DNA from 2 places in the Micromonospora sp. NPDC005203 genome. Region 1 is predicted to be linked to the other one. Evidence: riboswitches for the same ligand, from Rfam matches in the RefSeq annotation. Region 1 holds a riboswitch; the other holds the start of a gene.
The links. Region 1 has a riboswitch for cyclic di-AMP ahead of ACFYPM_RS13370 (C39 family peptidase). Riboswitches for the same ligand answer to the same signal wherever they lie in the genome.
Positions count from the first base shown of each region.

Region 1 (5,058 bases):
TCGGACTACCTCTACTCCAGCAAGCCGTACGCGCTCACCGACATGGGCGACGAGGGCGACCGGTTCGCCGAGCGGTTCCCGCTGGCCGCGTCGGGTTACGTGCTGCGCCGCGATCTGTCCAACGTGGACGAGGTGTTGACCGCGCTGCTGGACACCGACCCGCTGGCCGCGGAGCGCTGGGCCACCCGCCGGCGTTACCTGGGTGACTTCCCCGCCACGTCGTACGCCGAGGCGTTCCTGACCGCCGCGCGCCGGGAGCTGGCGGCGACGGAAGAGCCTGCGGCCGAACGCTCGCCGCAGCTCTCCCCCCTCGCCTGACCCGGGCTGACGGCCCAAGAAACCTCAGCGGTACGCGTCGAGCAGCGCCAGCACGGCCGCCGGGTTCTCCACGTGCGCGTTGTGCCCGAGACCGGGCAGCGTGGCGACCGGCACGCCGTACTCCTTGAGCTGCGCGTCGGTGACCATCGGGTCGTGCTCGCCGCGCGCCAGCAGCACCGGTACGTCGGTCGCCGTCAGCAGCCCGGTCAGGTCGGGCTCGCCGACGGCGAAGGCGTTCGGATCCATGGCGAGCCGCCACCGGCCGTCGACCTGACGGAGGCCGGCGTCCACCACCGGATGGTCCGGCGGGAGCAGGCCGGCCAGCCCGGAGACGCGCAGGTAGCGGCGGGCCGCCTCGGTACGGCTGGCGAACCAGCTCACCGGGCGGGCGGCCAGTTCGGCGGCCCGTTCCAGTTCGGCGGGTGACCAGAGCGCCTTGATCCCCAAGCCGACCACCGCGTCCACCGGCATCCCGGCGTCGCGCCCGGCCAACGCGAGGCCCACCACGCCACCCAGCGAGTGCCCGAGCACGACGAGCCGGTCGTCGGGGGCGAGGGCCGGCGCGATCCGCTCGGCGAAGCCGGCGAAGGAGTACGACGGCAGCGGCGACGCCCAGCCGTGGCCCGCGAGGTCCGGTGCCAGCCACCGGCCGGGCCAGTGTTGCTCCAGGTACGGCGCCCAGGGCAACCACACGTCACCGGTGGCCCCCAGGCCGTGCAACAGCAGCAGGACCGGCCGTCGACCGGCGTGACCACCCGATTCATCCACCACGGCCGCAGTCTCCCACGGTTCTCGGCCAGGGACGAGAGTCGTCGACGGGGGCGTAGCGCCGTGCAAGACGCGACGGGCGCCGCCCCCTCGTGAGGGACGGCGCCCGTGGCGGTCAGCGTGCCGGGTCAGGCGGAGTAGCCCCGGCTGGCGATCCAGTTGGCCAGGTCGATGGTGGTGACCCAGTACGACGGGTCGGCCGGGTTCGCCGAGTCGGCGATGCGTACCGTGCGGCCGTTGTCCTTGTAACCCACGACGGCGATGTAGTGCCCGCCGCCGTAGGAGTGCCAGGAGCCGTCGGTGTCGGTGGCGTCCCCGACGACGTTGGCGACCACGCCGCGGCCGTCGGTGATGGCCTTGACGACGTCGGCCTGGAGGCGGTCCATCTGCGCCGGGCTGGGCGCGCCGACGAACATCCGGGTCCGGTACGGGGAGCCCTTCACCTCGGCGTTGAGCACCCGGGTGGTGTCCTCGGCCGAGTTGGTGCCCATCTCGGTGGTGCCCAGTTCGGCGCCGAGCTCCTCCTGGGTACGGTCGATCCCGGTGGCGCTGAGCGCGTTGCGGGTGGCCGCCGGACCGCAGTTGTAGTAGGTGTTCTGCGCCTCGTACTCGTAGTCGAGCACCTTTGTCGCGGGCGGCTTCGGCCGCTCCGGCTTCCGGGTCAGGTCCGGGTTGCTGCTGGCCTTGGCGGCGGGCGCGGCGGCGCTGGTGGCCGGGGCGGCGCTGCTCGGCGCGGCGCTCGCCGACGGGGACGCGTCCCGCACCTCGCCGCGGGAGGCGGCGACGTCGGTGCGCATCTCGGCGACAGTGGTCGCGGTGCGCTGGCCGGCCGGCGCGTCGTCGGCGGTGGCGAGCAGGGTGCCGGTGGTGGCGGCGAGCACGAGGGCCGCGGCGGAGGCGGCGACGATCTGGTACGGGCGCTCGGTCGCGATGCGGCGGAGTTGACGCTGCATGGTGTGCTTCACGGGGTCCTCCACGGTCGGGGGGAGAGCGGCACACCGGGCCGGACCGGTATCCGGGCAGGGGCCAGCGCGCGGATGGTGGTCCGCGGGTGGTGAACCGCTCAGGGGAACGCCCGGCGTGGCCGGGCGGTGAGGCGATGACCCGGGGGTCAGCTCACCGTCACTGGACGGATGAGCGGGGGCACCGCTGTGCCGTGGAGGCGAGGGAACAGCCGAGGGGTGGAGAGGTGCTGCACGAGGATGGAACTCCTTCCGACACCGCCTACCGGGTTAGCTGACGGATTCGGGCGGGAAGATCGCCCTACCGCGGGCCGTGGCTCGCGGATTCACCCCGGACATACTGGTGGGTCCCCGGTTCGTTCATGACGATTGAGCGGGTCGGCGCGGCGTCGCCTGTTGCGATCGGTTACCGCACCGGACGGGACGACACTACTGGCCCGTTCACACCATGCCAAGCCAGGTTCACCTGCGCAAACCCGAATCGGCGCGGCAATTTCTGCACGTTCTGCCGCTGATGTGACTCGATGGGACAAGCGGTTACGGTGACGCCTATGGGCGACAACCGGACAGGTCGCCGAAACTGCGGTCAGAATCCCGCGAACAATCGCGCCGAACGTGCCGGACGCCCGATTCCACAATCCGTGACCGGGCTCACGTAACGGATCGGGCTCAACCCGCGCGGGCCGGGCGCCAACGTGCCACGACGGCGGGACGGGCCGCCCCGCGCACCAGCCGGCGGGCCGGTGCCCGACTCGGCCGCAGCCGGGCCGCTGCCGCGCACGCCTCCTCGGCAAGGGCGCGCGCCGACTCGGCGGCCAGTTCGGCAGCCCGCCAGGCGGCCCGCTCCGCGCTGGCGGCGGCCTGGTGGTCGGCCCGTCTCGCGTCCCGGATCGACCGGCTGAGCAGCGCTTCCTGCTCGACCGGGTGCCGCCGGGGATCCCAGCCGTGCCGGTGCCCGAACACGTCGCTGAGCTGCGCCATGCTTAGGTCGCCCCGCCAGTACGCCGCCGTCGCCGCGCGGTGCAGGTAGCGCTCCCGGGCGGCGTACTCGGCGGGGGTGCGGGGCGTGGCCGGGCTGGGCAGCGCCCCGGACCCCGCGAAGCGGCGCGCGCCGGTGTCCGCCTCGTCGTAGCGCGCCCAGGCGCGTTCGGCCTGCTCCTGACTGGCCAGCCAGGCATCGCGTCGCCGCTGGGCCGTCCGGGCCGCGCCGGCCGCCGCGACGGCCACCTCCTCGGCGTACCGGCGCCTGTCGACGATCGCGGCCGCCGCCACCTCACGCGCGGTCGGCACGGCCGGGGACGGGCCGGCGGTGGGCCGGTCCCCTTCCGGCCGGGCGACAAGCACGGCGAGCACGCCGAGCGCCAGCAGGAACAGGGCCGACCAGATGGCAGCGGCCTGCGGTACCCCGGTTACGAACTGGTAGAAGACGGTGGTCTCCATGGTCGGCACCTCGCTGGGGAAGCAGGGCGATGGGGAGCCCCGTCGGCCACCTGGCCACGGTGAGCGCGACCGGAAGCCACGTCCCCACGCTACCGTCGTGCCGACCCGGGCGCATCGACCGCGGGCGTGTCGACGCGCGCCGCGCCGAGCCCCCTGACCAGGGCGGACGGTGTCAGCGGGTGTCCGCGTACGTTGATCGACTGTCGGTCTGGTCGGGTCCGCCGGTGTCGGGGGCGATGTCGCCGGTGGCCCGGGTTGCGGCCGTTCGTTGTCCGGGGACGGACGCCGATCGGGCCGGGCGGCGCGGCGCGAGCCGGCGCATCATCGGGGTTTCGACGTAGCGATGCAGCAGTCCGGCGAGGAGCAGGGTCACCAGCAGGAAGCCGAGCACCACGGCCGGGCCGCGCCACCCCTCGAAGCCGATCCCCCAGTCGCCGGTGAAGCGCAGCACGCTCGTCATCACCAGCACGTGCACCAGGTAGAAGGCGAAGGAGACCTCACCGAGCCAGACCAGCGGGCGCGACCGCCACGGCGACCGCCGGTCCCGCACGTCCGCGTCCGCAGCGGCGGTGATCACCAGCAGGTACGCGACAGCGAGCAGTGTGGTCCACAGCTCCGCGCGAATCCACTGCGCGGCCGCTGCCCAGACACCCACGAAGATGAGGCTGGCCCAGGTCAGCCCGGGGCCACGCCAGAGACCCCGGCGCATCAGCTCGGCCGCCACCGCGCCCAACCAGAACTCCAGCGACCGGGCCGGCGGGAAGATCTGGGTGAACCACCACCGGCTCACCTCCGGCACCAGGTGTTGGGCCGGCCAGAGCGCAAGGATCAGCAGTGGCAACGCGACGATCAGCGCCCAGAGTAGCTTCGGCCGGGCCCGGCGCAGCAACGGCAGCACCAGCGGTAGGCAGAGGTAGAAGAAGAACTCGCAGGAGAGCGACCAACTCACCGTGTTGATGCTGTAGAACCAGCCCGGCCGGGGGTCCCAGGCCTGCAACAGCAGCAGGTTCTCCAGCGCGGCGGCCGGCAGGACCGGGTCGGCGAACCACCAGGCGACAAGCACCGTCGCCCCGAACAGCACCAGGTGGTTGGGGTAGATCTTGGCAACCCGTCGCCGCCAGAAGGTGCGCCGGGAGTCGCCGGGGCGGGCCGACCAGACCAGCACGAACCCGCTGAGGATGAAGAAGAACTGCACCCCGGACAGGCCGAGGCCGAACACCTTGTCGACAACGGCCTTGTAGTCCGGCTCGGCGATGATCCGCATGGTGCCCGCGTGGAACCCGAAGACCAACAGCGCGGCGATCCAGCGCAGCCCGGTCAGCGAGGGCAGCCGGGGTGCGCGGGCGGGCCGGGCGGTTGGCGGCGCGGCGGCGCTCGTCATGGGCGGATACCGAGGCTTGGCAGGGTCACCAGCACGTTCGTATCCTCCTCGGCGCGGCGTGGACGGCCCGACGGCGACGCCCGCGGCGGCCCGGCGGGGCCGCACCGGGGCACCCTACCGGGTCACTCCCGGCTGAACCGGACGAGTCCCGCCCGTCGCGGGCCTGGTCCCGCCGGCCGGCGTTAACCT
Region 1 covers NZ_JBIAKV010000004.1:364,836-369,893, forward strand. The annotation lists gene ACFYPM_RS13360 (CDP-glycerol glycerophosphotransferase family protein) at 1-318, shown strand, start outside; gene ACFYPM_RS13365 (alpha/beta fold hydrolase) at 343-1,089, opposite strand; gene ACFYPM_RS13370 (C39 family peptidase) at 1,215-2,063, opposite strand; cyclic di-AMP (ydaO/yuaA leader) riboswitch at 2,293-2,434, opposite strand; gene ACFYPM_RS13375 (hypothetical protein) at 2,718-3,488, opposite strand; gene ACFYPM_RS13380 (acyltransferase family protein) at 3,661-4,869, opposite strand.

Region 2 (5,058 bases), on a different contig from region 1:
CGCTGCTCGACGAGTTGGACGCCCTGCTCGGCAAGCCGGCGCAGCCGGCCAAGGCCCGCCGCGACCCGTTCCAGCTCGCTGGCGGCGTACGCGAGCTGACCACCGCGAGCGAGCGGCAGCGGGCGGCCCGCGCGGCGGCCCGGGAGCGTCCGGAGGACTACCGGGACTACGCGCACGTGGTGGTGGACGAGGCACAGGACGTCTCGCCGATGCAGTGGCGGATGGTCGGACGGCGCGGCAGCCTGGCCTCCTGGACGGTGGTGGGTGACCCCGCGCAGACCGCCTGGACCGGCGATCCGGAGGAGCTGACCCGAGCCCGGGACCAGGCGCTGGGCCGGCGTAAGCGGCACGATTTCACGCTCACCACCAACTACCGCAACTCCTCGGAGATCTTCGCGGTGGCGGCGGCGGAGATCCGCCGGCTCTACCCCGACCTACCGCTGCCGACCGCCGTGCGCTCCACCGGGGTCGATCCGGTCGAGTTGGTGGTGCCCGCAAGCGGGTTGGAGACCGCCGTCGTGAAGGCGGCCGCCGGGCTGCTGGCCGAGGTGGAGGGCACGGTCGGGGTGATCACGCCGGTCCCCCGCCGCGACGAGGTCGCCGGTTGGCTCGCCGCGCTCGACGCGCCGCGCCTACAGGTGGTGACGAGCCTGGAGGCCAAGGGCATGGAGTACGACGGGGTCGTGCTCGTCGCTCCGAGCGAGATCCGGGCGGATCCGGGTGCGGGGGTACGCACCCTGTACGTGGCCCTTTCCCGGGCCACGCAACGGCTCACCACGATCGATCCAACCGGCTGATTCGGCGCGCCTCGCGGGGCGGACCAGCGGTCCGCGTCACACTTGCATACATAGCGATGTGAGCATACATTTGACCGGGCCCCAACCGGCGGCGGAAGGTGGATCTCGTGGGCGCAGGTCATGACCACCACCATGGGTCGGTCGCCAATGCCGCACACCAGCACAGGGGCCGACTCTGGGCGGCGTTCGGGCTGCTCGCCACCCTGATGGTGGTCGAGGCGGTGGCCGCCCTGCACACCGGCTCACTCGCCCTGCTCTCCGACGCCGGGCACATGTTCACCGACGTGCTCGGCATCGGGATGGCGCTCGCCGCGATCACCGCGACCCGGCGGGCCACCGCCGACCCGCAGCGCACCTTCGGCCTCTACCGACTCGAGGTCCTCGCCGCACTGGCCAACGCCGTTCTGCTCTCCGGCGTCGCGATCTACGTGGTGATCACCGCGATCCGCCGCTTCGGCGACCCGCACGAGGTCGTCGCCGGCCCGATGCTCGTGGTGGCCGTGCTCGGCCTGCTTGCCAACATCGCCGCCTTCGCCCTGCTCCGCGCCGGAGCCCGGGAGAGCATCAACATCCAGGGCGCCTACCTGGAGGTGCTCGGCGACCTGCTGGGCTCACTCGGCGTGATCGGCGCGGCGCTCCTCATCTCCGTCACCGACTGGTGGTGGGCCGACCCACTGGTCGCCGTCGCCATCGGCGTGTTCATCCTGCCGCGCACCTGGCGGCTGGCACGGGCGGCCGTCCGCATCCTCGTGCAGGCCGCCCCGGAACACCTCCAGGTGACCGCCGTGCACGACCGGCTGGCTGCGGTCCCCGGGGTGGTCGAGGTGCACGACCTGCACGTCTGGACGCTCACCTCCGGCATGGACGTGGCCTCCGCGCACCTGACCATGGCACCCGGCGCGGAGGTCGGCGCGGTGCTCACCGCAGCGCGTACCGCCCTGCACGACGACTTCCGGATCGAACACGCGACGTTGCAGATCGAGCCCGGCGCCACCTCCGGAGCCTGCGGCTCGATCGAGTGGTGACACTTTTCTCGTGACGGCGTGCGCACCGTCCGTCACATCAGCTGCAGCGGCCCCACCCGCACCGGTAGGCTCGGTCCCGGCCTCCACCAGGCGGCGCCCTCCAGGCGCCGGTGGCGGTCGCCGCCTAATCGCCCATCCGGGCGAACCGGGGAACCATGTTCCTGGGGTGTATCCGCGTCAGCGGTAGGGATCTTCCGTCCCGAACCCGTCAGCTAACCCGGTCGGCGGCTGACGGAAGGACATGCGCAGTGGCACCAGCACGACCACCCGCCGCCCGACTGGCGGCCCTGATCGTCGCGATGTTCGCCCTCGGCGTCGCGATCCCGGCCGGCACCGCCTCGGCCGCTCCCCCGACAAGCCAGCGGGCCGCCGCCGCACCCGACTCCGACGAGGAGGGCGGCACCCCAACGCTGCGCGCCCAACTCGAGGCCGCCAGCAAGGGCTACCTGGACGCGAAGCGCGCTCTGGACACCTCCGTGCAGCGGCAACAGCAACTCGCCACCCAACTGAAGACCATTGAGGTCGAGCTGGCCCAGCGCGACGGCAAGGTCGGTCAGATCGTCGGCGTGGCGTACCGCACCGGCCGGCTCGGCGCGGTGTCGGCGCTGCTCGACAGCAGCAGCCCGGAGGGCTTCATGGACCGGGCCGCCGCCCTGGAGGCGGTGGCTGCCAACGAGGACCGGGTGCTGCGCGATCTGCTCGCCACCAAGGACCAGGCCAACCGCACCCGGGCCGCCCTGAACGGCGAGATCACCGAACAGCGCAAGCAGGTCGCGGTGATGGCCAAGCGCAAGGACCAGGCCGAACGGGCCCTGACCGTGGCCAACACCCCCAAGCCGCAGCCCACCGCCGACAGCGGCTCCAACCGGGGCACCTCCACCGCCAACGCGAAGGCGGCACCCCGCAACTCCGACGGCTCCTGGCCGTCCGAGTCGTGCAGCGTCAACGACCCCACCCCCGCCACCGGCTGCATCACCCCGCGCACCCTGCACGCGCTCAACCAGGCCAAGGCCGCCGGCTTCACCCGGTACGTCTCCTGTCACCGCCCCAGCGGCTCCGGTGAACACCCGAAGGGCCGGGCCTGCGACTTCGCCGCCCAGGCGAGCGGCTTCGGCGGCAACGCCACCGGCGGCGACAAGACGTACGGCAACAACCTGGCCGCGTACTTCATCCGCAACGCCGACCGGCTCGCCGTGCTGTACGTGATCTGGTATCGGCAGATCTGGCTGCCCAGCAGCGGGTGGAAGTCGTACAGCGGCGCGAGCGGGACCCCGTCCACCGACCACACCAACCACGTACACCTGTCGGTCTACTGACCCCACCGGGACGGTCCTGGTCGGTGGCTCACCTGAGTCTCCACTCAGTATGCCCCGATCAGAGGAATGCATCGCTCTCTTGATGAAGGGTGTCGTCGCGGCCCCTCGGCTGGTCGATGTTGCAGGTGCTACACATCTCGTGCTTCCGGATCGGGATGTGGTTCGGCACGTCGATCCGGTCGAGGGGCACGTTCGCGAGTGCCGTGCCGGTCGGCCGGGGGAGGAACCGTCGGGGAAGATCGCTTGACGCATTAAGTTAACGTCATTAACCTCCAGGAAGCGCCGTTAACCAGCCCTGTGGAGGTCGTCATGACCGAGTACTTGAGCATCGCCGGCAACACCCTCGGCTATGAGGTGTCCGGGCGAGGCCCCCTCGTCGTCCTGGCGCACGGTATCGGCGACAGTCGGCACTCCTACCGTTTCCTCGCTCCGGCCCTGGCCGACGCCGGGTACCGGGTCGCCAACGTCGACATCCGCGGCTGCGGCGACTCCAGCCTGGGCTGGGACGGCTACAGCCGCACCGACATCGCGGGTGACCTCGTCGCCGTCGTGCGCCACCTCGGCGGCCCAGCCGTGATCATCGGCCAGTCGATCAGCGGCGGTGCGGCGACCATCGCGGCAGCTACCGCGCCTGGTCTGATCAACGGCGTCATCGAGCTGGCGCCGTTCACCCGGGTACAACCCTTCGATCTCGGCGGGCTGATGCGGGTGAAGCGCTTCCGGACCGGTTACCGCCAGATGGCGCAGGTCATGGTCCTGGGCAGTCTGGCGAGCTGGAAGAAATACCTCGACGCGGCGTACCCGGTCAAGCCCACCGACTGGGCCGCCGAACTGAAGCGGATCGAGGCGAAGCTGACCGAACCCGGCCGGATGAAGGTCCTGCAGGCCATGTGCAAGACCAGCCCGACCGACGCCGGCGCGCAGTTGGCCAATGTCACCTGCCCGGTCCTGGTCATCGAGGGCAGCCTCGACCCCGACTGGGCTGACCCCCGCGCCGAGGGCGAGAGAATCATCGCTGATCTGCCCAGGGGCCTCGGCGAACTCGCCATCATTGAGGGTGCCGGTCACTACCCGCACGTGCAGACACCGGATCAGGTCCTCGCGCTGGCCCGGCCTTTCCTCGACAAGACGCTGGCGAATGCCTAAGGCCCGGCTCAACCCGCAGTCGGTCACTGAGGCCGGCGCCGCCCTGGTCGACGAGATCGGCTTCGAGAACCTCAGCATGGGCCTGCTCGCGGAACGGCTCGGAGTCAAGACCCCCGCGCTCTACAAACACGTCACCAGCCAGGCCGATCTGGCCCACCGCATCGCCATCGTGGCCATGGCCGAGTTCGCTGACGCCATTCGCGACGCCATCCAGGGCCGGGCCGGCAGCGACGCCCTCGCCGCTGGCGCCCAGGCGATGCGGACCTACGTGCGGGAACACCCCGGCCGGTACGCGGCCGGCGATGCTGCTTCCCGCCGGACCGGGCCCGACGACCCGATCATCCCCGCCGTCGAGCGGGTCGTCGCCTCCTGGGCGGCCATGCTGCGCGGCTACCACCTGGACTCCAGCCAGGAGATTCACGCCCTGCGGATGCTCCGCAGCGCCCTGCACGGGTTCTCGACCCTGGAAGCAGCCGGCGGGTTCCAGATCGACGCATCTGTCGACGACAGCTTCACCTGGATGATCGATTTTCTCGACCGCGGTCTGCGCGACATCACTACGAGCAGCGCCCCTGCCAGCTGACGGATCGTCGACGACCCGATCCGACCACCTCATCCCGGAGGACCGACATCAGCATCACCCGGGCATCCACGATCTCCGCGACCCCACCACGCGGTGGCCACTGATGGTGAACATCGACGCAGAGCCCAAAGACACCAGGATCGAGCGGCACGCGAGCTGGGCCGAGCTGTTCTTCGACCTCGTGGCGGTGG
Region 2 covers NZ_JBIAKV010000012.1:84,582-89,639, forward strand. The annotation lists gene ACFYPM_RS24215 (HelD family protein) at 1-797, shown strand, start outside; gene ACFYPM_RS24220 (cation diffusion facilitator family transporter) at 905-1,822, shown strand; cyclic di-AMP (ydaO/yuaA leader) riboswitch at 1,934-2,065, shown strand; gene ACFYPM_RS24225 (coiled-coil domain-containing protein) at 2,071-3,138, shown strand; gene ACFYPM_RS24230 (alpha/beta fold hydrolase) at 3,448-4,284, shown strand; gene ACFYPM_RS24235 (TetR/AcrR family transcriptional regulator) at 4,277-4,867, shown strand; gene ACFYPM_RS24240 (low temperature requirement protein A) at 4,971-5,058, shown strand, end outside.
Region 2: another riboswitch for cyclic di-AMP. It lies ahead of ACFYPM_RS24225 (coiled-coil domain-containing protein); the one in region 1 lies ahead of ACFYPM_RS13370 (C39 family peptidase).